2 regions of the Pontibacillus sp. HN14 genome follow, and region 2 is predicted to be linked to the other one. Evidence: predicted binding sites of a transcription regulator. Region 2 holds the regulator's gene; the other holds the start of a gene.
What was found. Region 2 encodes NrdR, which represses ribonucleotide reductase genes. Its sites were predicted from a motif close to AACACNATATATNGTGTT; they were not measured.

Region 1: a site for NrdR is predicted at 2,068-2,085, ahead of LQ226_RS07230 (vitamin B12-dependent ribonucleotide reductase). Genes of this name have one in related genera too.

What each region holds. Positions count from the first base shown of each region.
Region 1 covers NZ_JAJOLR010000001.1:1,397,895-1,404,187, forward strand. Annotated here, with positions in the region: gene LQ226_RS07230 (vitamin B12-dependent ribonucleotide reductase) at 1-1,949, opposite strand, end outside; gene LQ226_RS07235 (hypothetical protein) at 2,123-2,305, opposite strand; gene LQ226_RS07240 (rhodanese-like domain-containing protein) at 2,596-2,976, shown strand; gene gcvPB (aminomethyl-transferring glycine dehydrogenase subunit GcvPB) at 3,067-4,518, opposite strand; gene gcvPA (aminomethyl-transferring glycine dehydrogenase subunit GcvPA) at 4,511-5,857, opposite strand; gene gcvT (glycine cleavage system aminomethyltransferase GcvT) at 5,883-6,293, opposite strand, start outside.
Region 2 covers NZ_JAJOLR010000001.1:1,674,381-1,680,673, forward strand. Annotated here, with positions in the region: gene ytxC (sporulation protein YtxC) at 1-575, opposite strand, end outside; gene dnaI (primosomal protein DnaI) at 1,033-1,959, opposite strand; gene LQ226_RS08685 (replication initiation and membrane attachment family protein) at 1,995-3,410, opposite strand; gene nrdR (transcriptional regulator NrdR) at 3,540-4,004, opposite strand; gene LQ226_RS08695 (cytosolic protein) at 4,028-4,429, opposite strand; gene speD (adenosylmethionine decarboxylase) at 4,609-4,986, opposite strand; gene LQ226_RS08705 (glyceraldehyde-3-phosphate dehydrogenase) at 5,259-6,290, opposite strand.

The DNA of each region.
Region 1 (6,293 bases), 280 kb from region 2:
GGGGCTACGGTTAACAGGTGAGAGTTACGAATGCCGTACTCTAAAATACCCTGGCGAATATCTTCAGGCATACCTTGCATGTATCCTGTATTAATGAACTTCATGCGAAGCTCTTTCGTTTCTTCTTCAGTTTGTCCTTCTAAGAACGGGAAGCTTCCTTTTTCTTTCGCAAGCTCAATAGAAGTACGGTAAGCTGTAGTAGCGATCGTTTCAAAGATCTCATCCACTAACTTGTTCCCCTCTTCAGAGCCGTAGGCCGTTTCTGTATAGATTAATAAGTCGTGCAGACCCATTACACCTAGACCAATACGACGCTCACCTAGTGCTTGTTTCTTATTCTCTTCTAAGAAGTACGGAGTAGCATCAATTACGTTGTCTTGCATACGTACCCCTGTTTGAACCGTCTTTCTTAACTTCTCAAAGTCGACAGCTTTTGCTTCTTTATCTGCCACAGAAGCAAGGTTAACAGCTGCAAGGTTACAGACAGAATATGGTGCAAGAGGTTGTTCACCACATGGATTCGTCGCTACTACCTTGTGTCCATAACTTGTTGCATTGGTCTTGTCATTGGCGTTATCAATAAAGAAAATGCCTGGTTCTGCGGAATAGGTTGCGCAGATATTGATTAAATTCCATAGGTCCTTCGCTTTCATACGGCGGTATGTGCGAACTTTATACCCTTTATCTGCCCATTCACGAACGTCACCAGATTCGTGCCATTCTTCATTGTAAGCTTTCATTTCTTCTTCTGTATAACTCTCCACATCTGGGAAGCGGAGCTCGTACATCTCATCGTTCTCAACAGCGTCCATGAAATCATTTGTTAAACATACAGAGATATTAGCACCTGTCAGGAATTCTGAGTTGTGCACATCATAATTACCACCAAGTTCTAACTTCTCTTCTGCATCTGCAATAGCAGCATCTGTAAAGCCGCCTTTTCCTTCGACGTTTGTAAAGTTAACAATGCTTTGATACATGTCACGTTCTGTTGCTGATAGAGGGGTGAATTTCAATTTCGCTTTTGCTTGTTGCTTGATGACTTCATCGTCTACATTCTCGATTAAGAAACGCAGGATTCGTGGATTCTGCATTTTCGAGATGATGAACTCGACGATATCAGGGTGCCAATCTGCTAACATTATCATTTGAGCACCACGTCTTGAGCCACCCTGCTCAACAAGGTGAGTCAGTTTCGCAATGTCATCCAACCAGGAAACAGAGCCTGAGGACTTTCCGTTTACCCCTCTTGCAAGAGCGTTACGAGGACGTAGTGTTGAACCGTTCGTTCCAACACCGCCTCCGCGGCTCATAATCTCCATAACCTGTTTGCGGTGATCGGAGATGCCTTCACGAGAATCCTGAATAAATGGCATTACGTAACAGTTGAAGTACGTTACATCCGTTTCAGATCCTGCCCCGTAGAGAACACGTCCTGCCGGAATGAAGTTTAGATTAGAAAGCTCATTATAAAACTGTTCAAATGATTCTTGTCGTTTGGCTTCCTCTGTTTCCACAGCAGCTAGGCCAGTTGCATTACGCTTTGCAATCTGTTCATAGAAGACTTCAAGAGGCTTATCAATAACATCTAGCTTACGTGTTATGATCCCACTCTCGACTTCTTCTGGTTTCTCAAGGACACTTTGGAACTCAGGCTCTACTTTAATTTCTGCTTTAGCTTCTTGCCAATCGATCGATACAATGTAGCCAAGACCCCGAGCCGGAAATTTTGGATCATCCTTAACGGTTAATACAACAAAGTCACCTTTTGATAATGTAACTTTCTCAGTATCTTTAAAGGCATATCGGTCTAACATGACCAAACGGGACACACCAGAATGGGTAATGTTCATATCCTCTGTCACCGGATGGACCTGAGAGAATAAACCGATATCTTTATTTAGTTGTTCTATGTTGATTTGATTCATTGTTTCTTTTGCGGTTTGCATGAGCATACCTCTCCTCTACCATAAAAAAGTGTCGGTTGAACTCGACATAATCTAGATGATAACTCTTAAAAGCCCGTCGTTCAACTAATACATATAAGATACCACAAAATAGACTCCCGAAACAATATATAGTGTTCGACAACGAACTGAAACACCCATATATTGTGTTTTGATCATTCTATTAAAACTTTGTCAATCGCAAAATTCGCTAAAATCTGAAGCAAATAAAAGAATGACCAAGATAAAAGATGAATTTCTGGATACAACGTATTTTTTTGAAGATTGCTCTCCCCACCTTCTTTACTCCCCTCTATACCAAGGAATAAACTTCCAAAACTTTTTATTCCTCTTTTCATTCTGAAGATTCTACAAAAATTGCTACAATCTCCACCCACCTTTCCTCCTCGATCCCCTCTATTTTTCACAAAAAATAAAAGCGTATGATATAAAACCGTGAATGTTGAAAGAACTCTTAAAACTCCACTCTTCCTGGTTGGCGCTGCCTAGCCAAAGACTTGACATCCACGTTATACTGTCAGTGTAGAAATTTTGCTCAAGGGAATTCCCCTTGTCGAAAAAAACTTTGAATCTTATTTAAAAGCGCTCTATAATAGAGAAAGAAGATAGAACTATAGGGGGAAGATTAATGACCGGATTATGGATACTATTAGGCTTACTTGTTGTCATTATCGGCTATGGCGTCATTAAATATATGGCCCAGCGTCGTTATTTGAAAACACTATCCGCTGAAGAATTCAGACAAGGATACCGTAAGGCACAACTTATTGATGTACGTGAACCAAACGAATTTAAATCAGGCCACATTTTAGGGGCTCGCAATATACCCGTAACTCAATTGAAGCAACGTTTACAAGAAGTTCGCCCTGACAAACCCGTTTATTTATACTGCCAGAACGGCTCACGTGCCGCACGTGCCGCTTCTCTTCTTCATAAGAAGGGCTATAGTGATCTTAACCAGCTAGAAGGCGGCTTTAAGAAATGGGACGGTAAGGTCAAATCTAGTTAAGTAAAAATCTAAAGCGCCCGGCTAGCACCGTTTGGACTGGACGTATATAAAAAAGACTCCTCAAACTTGAGGAGTCTTTTCTTTGTCCCGTTACTTCATATAACGCAGAACAGGTTTACGAGCAGCCGTTGTTTCATCCATTCGTCCTACAATTGTGGTATGTGGTGCTTCTTGGACAATTTCAGGATTGTCTTCTGCTTCTTTATGAATTTGTCTCATGGCTTCGATAAATTCATCGAGCGTTTCCTTAGATTCTGTCTCAGTTGGCTCAACCATCATTGCTTCTTCTACATTTAGCGGGAAGTAGATGGTAGGTGGGTGGTAGCCAAAGTCAAGAAGTCGTTTGGCCATATCAAGTGTTCTTACACCGAGCTTTTTCTGACGTTTCCCTGATAGTACGAATTCATGTTTACAATGCTGAGAGAACGGCAGGTCAAAGTCTTTCTCAAGTTCTCTCATCATATAGTTTGCATTTAACACCGCATATTCACTTACTTGTTTCAGACCTTTGGCTCCCATTGTACGGATGTAGGTGTAAGCACGCACATTGATCCCAAAGTTCCCGAAGTAAGGTTTCACGCGTCCAATTGAATCGGGACGGTTATCATCAAATACATAACGCTCCTGTACTTTTGTAACAATCGGTTTCGGTAAGTAAGGCGCAAGATCGCTTTTTACACCTACCGGACCTGAACCAGGGCCGCCTCCACCGTGAGGACCAGTAAATGTTTTGTGTAAGTTCAAGTGAACAACGTCAAATCCCATGTCTCCAGGGCGAGCATATCCGAGTATGGCATTTAAGTTTGCTCCGTCATAATACAATTTGCCGCCGGCTTCGTGAATGATCTCAGCCATCTCTATGATCTCTTCTTCAAACAGACCAAGCGTATTCGGGTTTGTAAGCATAAGGGCCGCCGTGTTTTCATCAACGACGCGTTTTAGATCCTCTAAATCCACCAGGCCTCGTTCGTTGGATTTTACCGTGATTGCTTCAAAGCCAGCTACCGTTGCGGACGCAGGGTTGGTTCCGTGGGCTGAGTCAGGAACGATTACCTTCGTACGGTTGTAGTCCCCATTTGCCTCATGATAAGCACGAATCATCATGAGTCCCGTCCACTCCCCGTGAGCTCCTGCGGCAGGTTGAAGTGTCACTTGATCCATACCGGTAATCGCCTCAAGAGAAGTCTGAAGGTCGTACATTAAGCCGAGTGCACCTTGGACCGATTCTGGCGCCTGCAGAGGATGAATGTGGCTAAAGCCTGGCATCCGCGCAACGTCTTCATTCATTTTAGGATTGTACTTCATCGTACAAGACCCTAATGGATAAAATCCGGAGTCTACTCCGTGGTTTCGCTTGGAGAGAGCAGTGTAGTGACGCATAATCTGCAACTCACTTACTTCCGGGAGATCAGGCTGAGCGTCGCGTACGTACGGAACATCAACCCCAAGGTCCACCTCTGGTACATCTAACTCCGGTAAACTATACCCTACACGTCCTTCTTGGCTGTGTTCAAAGATAAGCGGAAAATCTTCGTTACGCATATACATCCCCCAATTCCTGCACAAATCGATCAATCTCATCCTTTGTGCGCATTTCAGTCACCGCCACTAGCATGTGGCCTCCTAATTCCGGGAAGATCCTTTCAAGATCAAGACCACCAATCATTCCCTTATCCTGCAGCTTTTCATTTAATGTAGTTACGGACCCTTGAACTTGGAGTACAAATTCATTAAAGAAAGCATTGGAATACAAGACCTGGAATCCGGCCTCCTCGAACGCTTTCTTTGCATAGCGAGCCTTCTGCATATTTTGGTAGGCCATTTCCTTCGTGCCTTTTTTACCGAGGGCACTAAGAGCAACAGATGTACCTAATGCATTAAGAGCTTGATTGGAACAAATATTCGATGTTGCTTTATCTCTTCTGATATGTTGTTCACGAGCTTGCAATGTTAATACAAACCCTCTTCGCCCCTCTTCATCTTTCGTTTGGCCCACGAGGCGACCTGGAACTTTCCGCATTAACTTCTTCGTCGTAGCGAAATAACCACAGTGAGGCCCGCCGAACTGGGCAGGGATTCCAAACACTTGCGTATCCCCTACAACAATATCCGCACCAAATTCCCCTGGAGGTGTCAGATACCCAAGAGCAAGAGGATTACTCGAGACTACGAACATAGCCTTTGAATCCTTTAAAATCTCCTGAACGTCTTCAAGAGGCTCAATTTGACCAAAGAAATTTGGATACTGGATGACTACCCCAGCTGTTTCTTCATCTAGTTCATCCCTTAACATCGCTAGGTTTGTCAGACCGTCTCTTGTTTCAATCTCGACCACTTCAATGTTTTGTCCCGTAGCGTAGGAATGAATGACCTCTAAAGAATGAGGGTGTACCGCTTTAGATACGAGCACTTTCTTCTTTCTTGTCTGCCCTGCACTTAGGGTGACCGCTTCCGCAAGCGCCGTACCCCCATCATACATGGACGAGTTAGATACTTCCATTCCCGTTAATTCAGAGATCATCGTCTGAAATTCGAAAATGGCTTGCAGTTCTCCCTGGGAGATTTCCGGCTGATACGGGGTATAAGCTGTATAGAACTCTGAGCGAGAAAGTACATGATCTACAATAGAAGGAATGTAATGATCATAGACACCTGCACCTAAGAACGACGTGTACTCTTTCGTATTCACATTTTCCCCTGCTAGTTTGGAAAGCTCTTTTATTAACGCAGGCTCACTTGCAGCTGGCTTAATGTTTAAGTCTCCTTCAAATCGCACTTTTTCAGGAATATCATTAAATAATGCATCTGTTGACTCAACGCCAATGGCCTCTAACATGGAACGCTTATCTTGATCTGTCATTGGTAAATACCGAAATGTCATCGTAAAACCTCCCTCTCCCTTATGCTTACCTTTTATAAAATGGCGTTGGAATAACCTTTGCCTTTAAGAATCGTTTACGCACCTGAACAAGTAGTTCAGTGCCAGGCTCTGTATAGTTTAATGGAACGACCGCAAGGCCAATATTCTTCTCAAGTGTTGGAGATTGAGTACCGGTTGTAACAAATCCAACTTCCTCGCCCCCGTCAAACACTTTATACCCATGACGAGGGATGCCTTTGTCGATCATCTCTAAGCCAATTAGTTTCCGGTCTGTACCCTCTTCTTTTTGTTTTTTCAGGGTCGCTTTCCCGATAAAGTCACCGTCTTTATCGACTTTAACAGCAAATCCAAGTCCCGCTTCAATTGGCGTAATATCCGCGCTTAATTCCTGTCCGTATAAAGGAAGCTTCGCTTCAAAGCGAAGCGTATCTCTGGC
Region 2 (6,293 bases):
TGAACGATTGTTAACGCCTCTACTTTTGAAGGTGTCACCTGTAAATACTCTCTTAAATGTTGGATATAGGACTGGTAATCCTGTTCCCTTTTATACTCATCAATCGCTTCCCCCACAACCTCAATTAATTCATCGTAAAAACGTTGTAGTCGAAACTTTATGATTGAATCAAACGCAAAACCCTTCCCTTGCCCCAATGCCTCTTCAAATGCCTTAGTTAGTCGATCCAACGCTTGTCTATGACGATGAGAAGAAGGATGATCTTCCCCCCATGCATCTGGCTCGTCCATAAAAGAACAACACAATTCATATATGTGAGCTACTTCATCATCGTCAGTGAAGTAGTAGCAATTCCGTATGATGTCTGTCAGCCATGATCGTTCTCTATGTATGACATAGACGTGGATTAGCCCTTGAACAATACGAGCTTCTTTCCCCTCATTTTCATCAACAAGAACAACATGACCCCATTTTTTATGATAATGCCATTGCACGCTCATTTCTTCATTCTGCGCGAATAGAAAATCACAGAATGATAAGGCTTCTTCTTTGTAAGAAAAATAGATCTCGGCCAACGTCTTCCCTCCCTCCTACAGTGGTACACGAAACTGTTACAGTATATGGGAAGGAAACAAGAAAAATGATTATTCTGTATAAAAAAAACTCTCCGTGGATTCTTTACGACACTATTGGAACACAAAAATGACGCGAACTTACCGACGGTGGTAAGTAATCTCCTCCCTCTTCTTAGGCTAGAGGCCGTTATTCAAATTAAATCAGGGCTTTCCCGGGGACTGCGAGACTCCCGCGGGGTAAGGAGCCTAGGGGAGACCCCACAGAGAGCGAAGCGAGCGAGGAGGCTTCCCAGCTCCCCGCAGGAAAGCGAGTTGTCCCCGGGAAAGCCCGAGCACATATAAACGTAACGGCCACTTTCATACTTGAATGTCTCAGCTTAAAGTATTTATCACTACCGCGGAACATTAAAAAGCAGCTCAAGGAGAGAGGCCGGGGCCTTCTGCTTGAGCTGCTTTTTTAGTTACGTCTATTTTGTCCAATCACTTCTACCGGGTTACTCACTTGCTTAATACGTTCAATGATGCGGCCTGCTTTTAGTTGCTCAACATCTCCACGGTTGTTCGTCATCAGGTGCTTTTCGAGTTCTTCTAAGTTGTAATTGGATGTAAAGAACACAGGTAAACGTTCCATCATCCGATACTGTAGGATTGAACCTAAAATCTCGTCACGGAACCATGAAGACATGGATTCGGCCCCAATATCATCTAACATAAGAACCGGAATTGTTTTAAACTTTTCTACCTTCTCTTTTAACGTATTATCCCCTAATGAGGATTTCATCTCACGAACAAGTTCAGGCATATAAATAAGATAAGAGGCAATTCGTTTATTAGCCAACTTATTCGCAATGGCACCTAGAAGGTGCGTCTTTCCAACACCAAATGGACCGTGGAAGTAAAGTCCTTTTTGCCCTTTTTCTGTCTCTGCATTCTCTGTATAGTTCATAGCTTGACGAATGGCTTCATACCGATCATCGGGATCCAGGTCTTTAAACTTAGCTTCCACGATGTCTTTAGGCATGTAGAGACTATTGATGAAAGAACGTTTCTCCTCTTGCTGCTGAGATTGTCGTTTACGAGGACACATCTCATAGGTTAAACGAATCTCTTTCCCCTGAACATGGAGATTCGGAGAATAACCTGAGACTAAATTTTGACAATTCTCCAGAGAAGGACATCCTTCACAGCGCTTGGATTGGGATTGATACTCATATAGTTTCATTAAATGTCGTTCTACGTCTTGATGAGAGAGGTTCGGATGTTCCTGCAAAATTTGCTGAATATCAGGATCTTTCAAGATTGCCTCGCGCATACTTTGGTAATGCTCTTGAAAGTTCTTACTTTCCCTCATCCATTTTTTCAAAGCTGTTTGGATCGGTTCCATTTCACTCATCCTTAAATCAAATTATTCGTAAACCATTAATCATCCATGTTTTTCAAAGCTTCTGCCAGCTCTTGTTTTTCACGCTCAATTTCAGAGGCAGATTTCCCGCTTTGACGTTTAGGGTCTTGGTTGTCACTTGACTGACCTTTTTGATCTTTAAACCAATCAGGAAGGACGTCTTGCTTTTGGTTCTTGTTATAGGAACGCTTCCCTCCGCTTTTACGGTTGTTTGCCCATTGTTGATACTTTTTATTCTCCGTTTTTGCAACACGCATCGCATGGCGCACGGTTTTCACCTGAAGTCTGGTCCAATGCCCTGCGATGGTTTCCATATAGTTTTTTGATAATTTCATATCTGTTTTAAGTAATACATAATAAATTAACACATTCATGACCCCAGGTGTTAATCCCTGTTGAGTCATAATATCACGGATCATTCTTAAATCCTTCTCAGGAGGCTCCGCGCCACCGGACAGATCTTGCAATAATTCTCGCGGGGAAATATGTTCAAGACGTTGTATTAACGCTTCCTCTTTATTGTCTGCTTGCTGCTCTTTCTGTGGCTCTTGATTATGATCCGTAACCGCTAACGAATCACGCTTGTGAGTCACTTGCAGATCCTCACTTTGACCACCCTTACTTTGGTAAAGATCATGACAAGCTTCTTTTAACTCAGATAAGTCCAATTGGTTTTCATCATTCAGAGCCCATAGTATGGCTTTCTCAACGTCATTAGTAGTTAGATTATACAACAAAGATAGCTGAGAAATCACTTTTTGATTCCGATTAGTAAGAATACTTTGAACCGGGAGCATCCGTTGATCAAGAGATTGCTTTACGTAGGAAAAATCAATTTGACTTTCCTTGATATTAGCACCCTGGCTCTCCACCAGGTCCTGATCTTGTTCTTCAAACTGGGAAGGGGGTACTTCAGTAGCAACCGCCCCCATTGAAAATACATATTCAAAAGACGACGTCACCTCTTCCCCTTTTTCATACGAAGAAGATTGGCCAGAAAACGTACGTTGTAATCGTTCGTACTTTTGTTGACCAAGATGATGATATAGTAACAAGGATAACATCTCGTCCGCAAAGAATTCACTCGGTGTGAATGGGCGAAGAAGGATATACGTGTATAGATTGTGCTCCTCAGATTGATCAACAAAAGTTCGAAGAAGCCCAATGGCTTCTAATCGTTTCCTCGCTTCATAAATATGATTTAACGGGAGGTTGAGATAGCTCATCAATAAATGGTGAGTACGAACGTCTCCGGCCTGTTCTTGAAGATCATATTCAGACAGTAACGTCTGGTATAAACTAATGGACTCGTTCCCAATCAATGGCTGATATAAATGAGTCAGGGATGTTGTGAAATCCATGGGCATGCTACGGGCTACCTTTAAACGAAATCCGTCTACAGGCAAAAGCTTCCCAATTGATGTATGTTCCATAAAACTCCCTCCTTCCTCATATTCTTGGTGTATTCATTCTATTCTATTACGTCATGAATGGTAAATCATTCAACGACGTCTTTATTTGACCCCTAAAAAAAGAAAAGAGCCAAGCGGCCCTAAATCTTATTACCCTTCTGGATCTTGTTTAATCAAATCTTTTAATTCATCAAGGAATACATTAATATCTTTAAACTGTCTATATACCGAAGCAAAACGAACATAAGCTACCTCGTCTATATGAGCTAGTCGGTCCATAACCATCTCGCCGATTTCCTTACTGTTTACTTCGGAAACACCACGGTTTCTTAATTCCCGTTCAATTTCCATGGCGATCGTTTCAAGTTCATCAACAGCAACAGGGCGCTTCTCACAAGCTCGAATTAAGCCTCTCATTAATTTCTCACGACTAAATTCTTCTCGTGTTCCTTCTTTCTTCACCACAATTAGAGGAACTTCTTCGATTCGCTCAAAGGTAGTAAAGCGAAAATGACATTCTTCACATTCGCGTCTGCGCCGAATCGACTTCCCCTCTTCAACGGGGCGTGAATCTAACACCCTAGTGCTCTTATAATTACAATTAGGACATTTCACAGAAAAATCAACTCCACATTTCTCTACATTTTATGAGCCATACTCGTTTCTAAAAACGGAAGTAATTTTTTCATTTCTTCCTGCTGTTCTCGAATCAATTTATGGCTGTACCCAAAATCAAAAGGCAAAGTAGACTCAGTCGTCACTGAAAAATCGACAGCCGTACGCAAGGGTTGAACCATAACGACACTAACGACAATAAACGCTTTCTTTCCCTTTACTGTTTGAAGGCTCATCTCTCCATGCTCCTTTGAGGATGACATTACCTTATATTTATTCGAATTTCTATAATAATCCTCCAAAAGGGGAAATGCCTTATCTTTAGTAGTCTTAAAATAGTGTGTGCGAATCATTTCATTCCAGTGTTCTTCACTTGTTTCTGCATGATTTGTAAAATATGTTGAAAACCATTGTTTTATATTCATAAACGTCCACCTCTAACCTATTATATCAAAAAATCGAAAAGGTTAAATACAGACTTCTGTCAAGAATTTCACTTTTTTCGGTTCAAATGTCGGAATGCGTAGTTCGGTGACGATTTTAAATTCTTGCAAAAAAAAGAAAGTACTCTTTAGGAGAGTACTTTCTTTCGAACAATTATATATTAGAGTACGTTGAATTTCTTCACTTCGACTGGTCCCATTCCTCTCGGGACCTCTACGGTTTCTTGTGTTTTAGCTTCTAATGATTGCGCAATATATTGAGCTGCTACATTAGGATCAATGCGATCCCCGCACGTGTATACGTCAATACTTGCATAGCCATGTTCTGGAAAACTGTGAATGGTTAAGTGAGATTCAGAAATAATAACGACGCCACTTACGCCGTGTGGTGCAAATTTGTGGAAAGCAACTTCACGAACTTCCGCTCCAGCTTTCAGTGCAGCATCTACGAAGATTTGTTCTATCATCGTCATATCGTTCAGCTTTTCCGTATTACAATCCCAAAGTTCTGCAATTACATGTCTACCCATTGTGTCCATCGGTAGTCCCCCTTTAAAACCAAAAAAGTTTACTTCTAAACGTCAAGCTTATGCACTACCACGGGGGCAAGTTAGTCCTAAGAGGTCCTAACCCTTTAAGCAGTCATAGGTTCGCCGGTATTTCAGAAGTTCAAAAGTTAGTATATAGTGTTTCCCTGTAATTTGCAATAAGTTTTTTTACTCACCCAAATTAGAAACGTGGTGCTGTAAGCTTTGTTAGTAGTATAAAACACTAAAGGGGGAATATCCAAATGATTTCACACGTTAGAATTTCAGGAAACACGCGCTTCCTTCCGTGCAGCTAAATGAGTACCAACAAACTTCACAAGGTCTAGCACTCGCTTAGAGTAGCCCCATTCATTATCATACCAAGCCAAAACTTTTACTTTCCGGTCATCCATTACGATTGTGGATAGCCCATCTATAATAGAAGAGTATTCAGATGTTGTGTAATCAACCGACACAAGTGGCTCATCTGAATAATGAAGAATGCCTTTTAAATCATTTTTAGAAGCGTGTAGGAACGCTTGATTGATTTGGTCTGCAGACACGTCACGCTTAACGTCAACTACTAAGTCGACAAGGGAAACATTAGGTGTTGGAACACGTAAAGCCATGCCATGCATTTTCCCATTTAAATGGGGAATTACTTCACCAAGAGCCTTAGCTGCTCCTGTAGAAGTTGGAATGATCGACTGTGTACATCCTCTGGCACGCCTTAAGTCTTTATGAGGGTTATCTAAGTTCTTCTGATCATTTGTAAACGCATGAACCGTTGTCATCAGGCCATTCTCGATCCCGAATTGCTCATCTAACACCTTCACAACCGGAGCTAAGCAGTTCGTTGTGCAAGAAGCATTTGATAACACATCGTGCTCCTTATCATTGTAAACGCTCTCATTTACGCCCATAACAATCGTAGCATCGACTTCTTTGCCAGGTGCCGTAATCACAACTTTCTTAGCCCCCGCTTCAATATGCTGCCCAGCCGTTTCTTTCGTTTTAAACTTCCCGGTAGCTTCTATAACAATATCCACTTCATACTCTTTCCAAGGAAGCTTAAGTGGGTCGCGTGATGCGAAAAGGTGAACTTTCTTTCCGTCTATTTCAAGACCATCTTCAAGCGCTTTCACTTCTCCTTGAAAATGACCATGTACGCTATCATATTTAATTAAATGAGCTAACGTTTCTGGAGGGTAGCTGGCATTGATGGCAACAACCTCTACCTGCTTATCTAAAATCGCCTGGCGAAACACCATTCGACCAATTCGACCAAAACCATTAATAGCAACGCGTGACTTCATTCT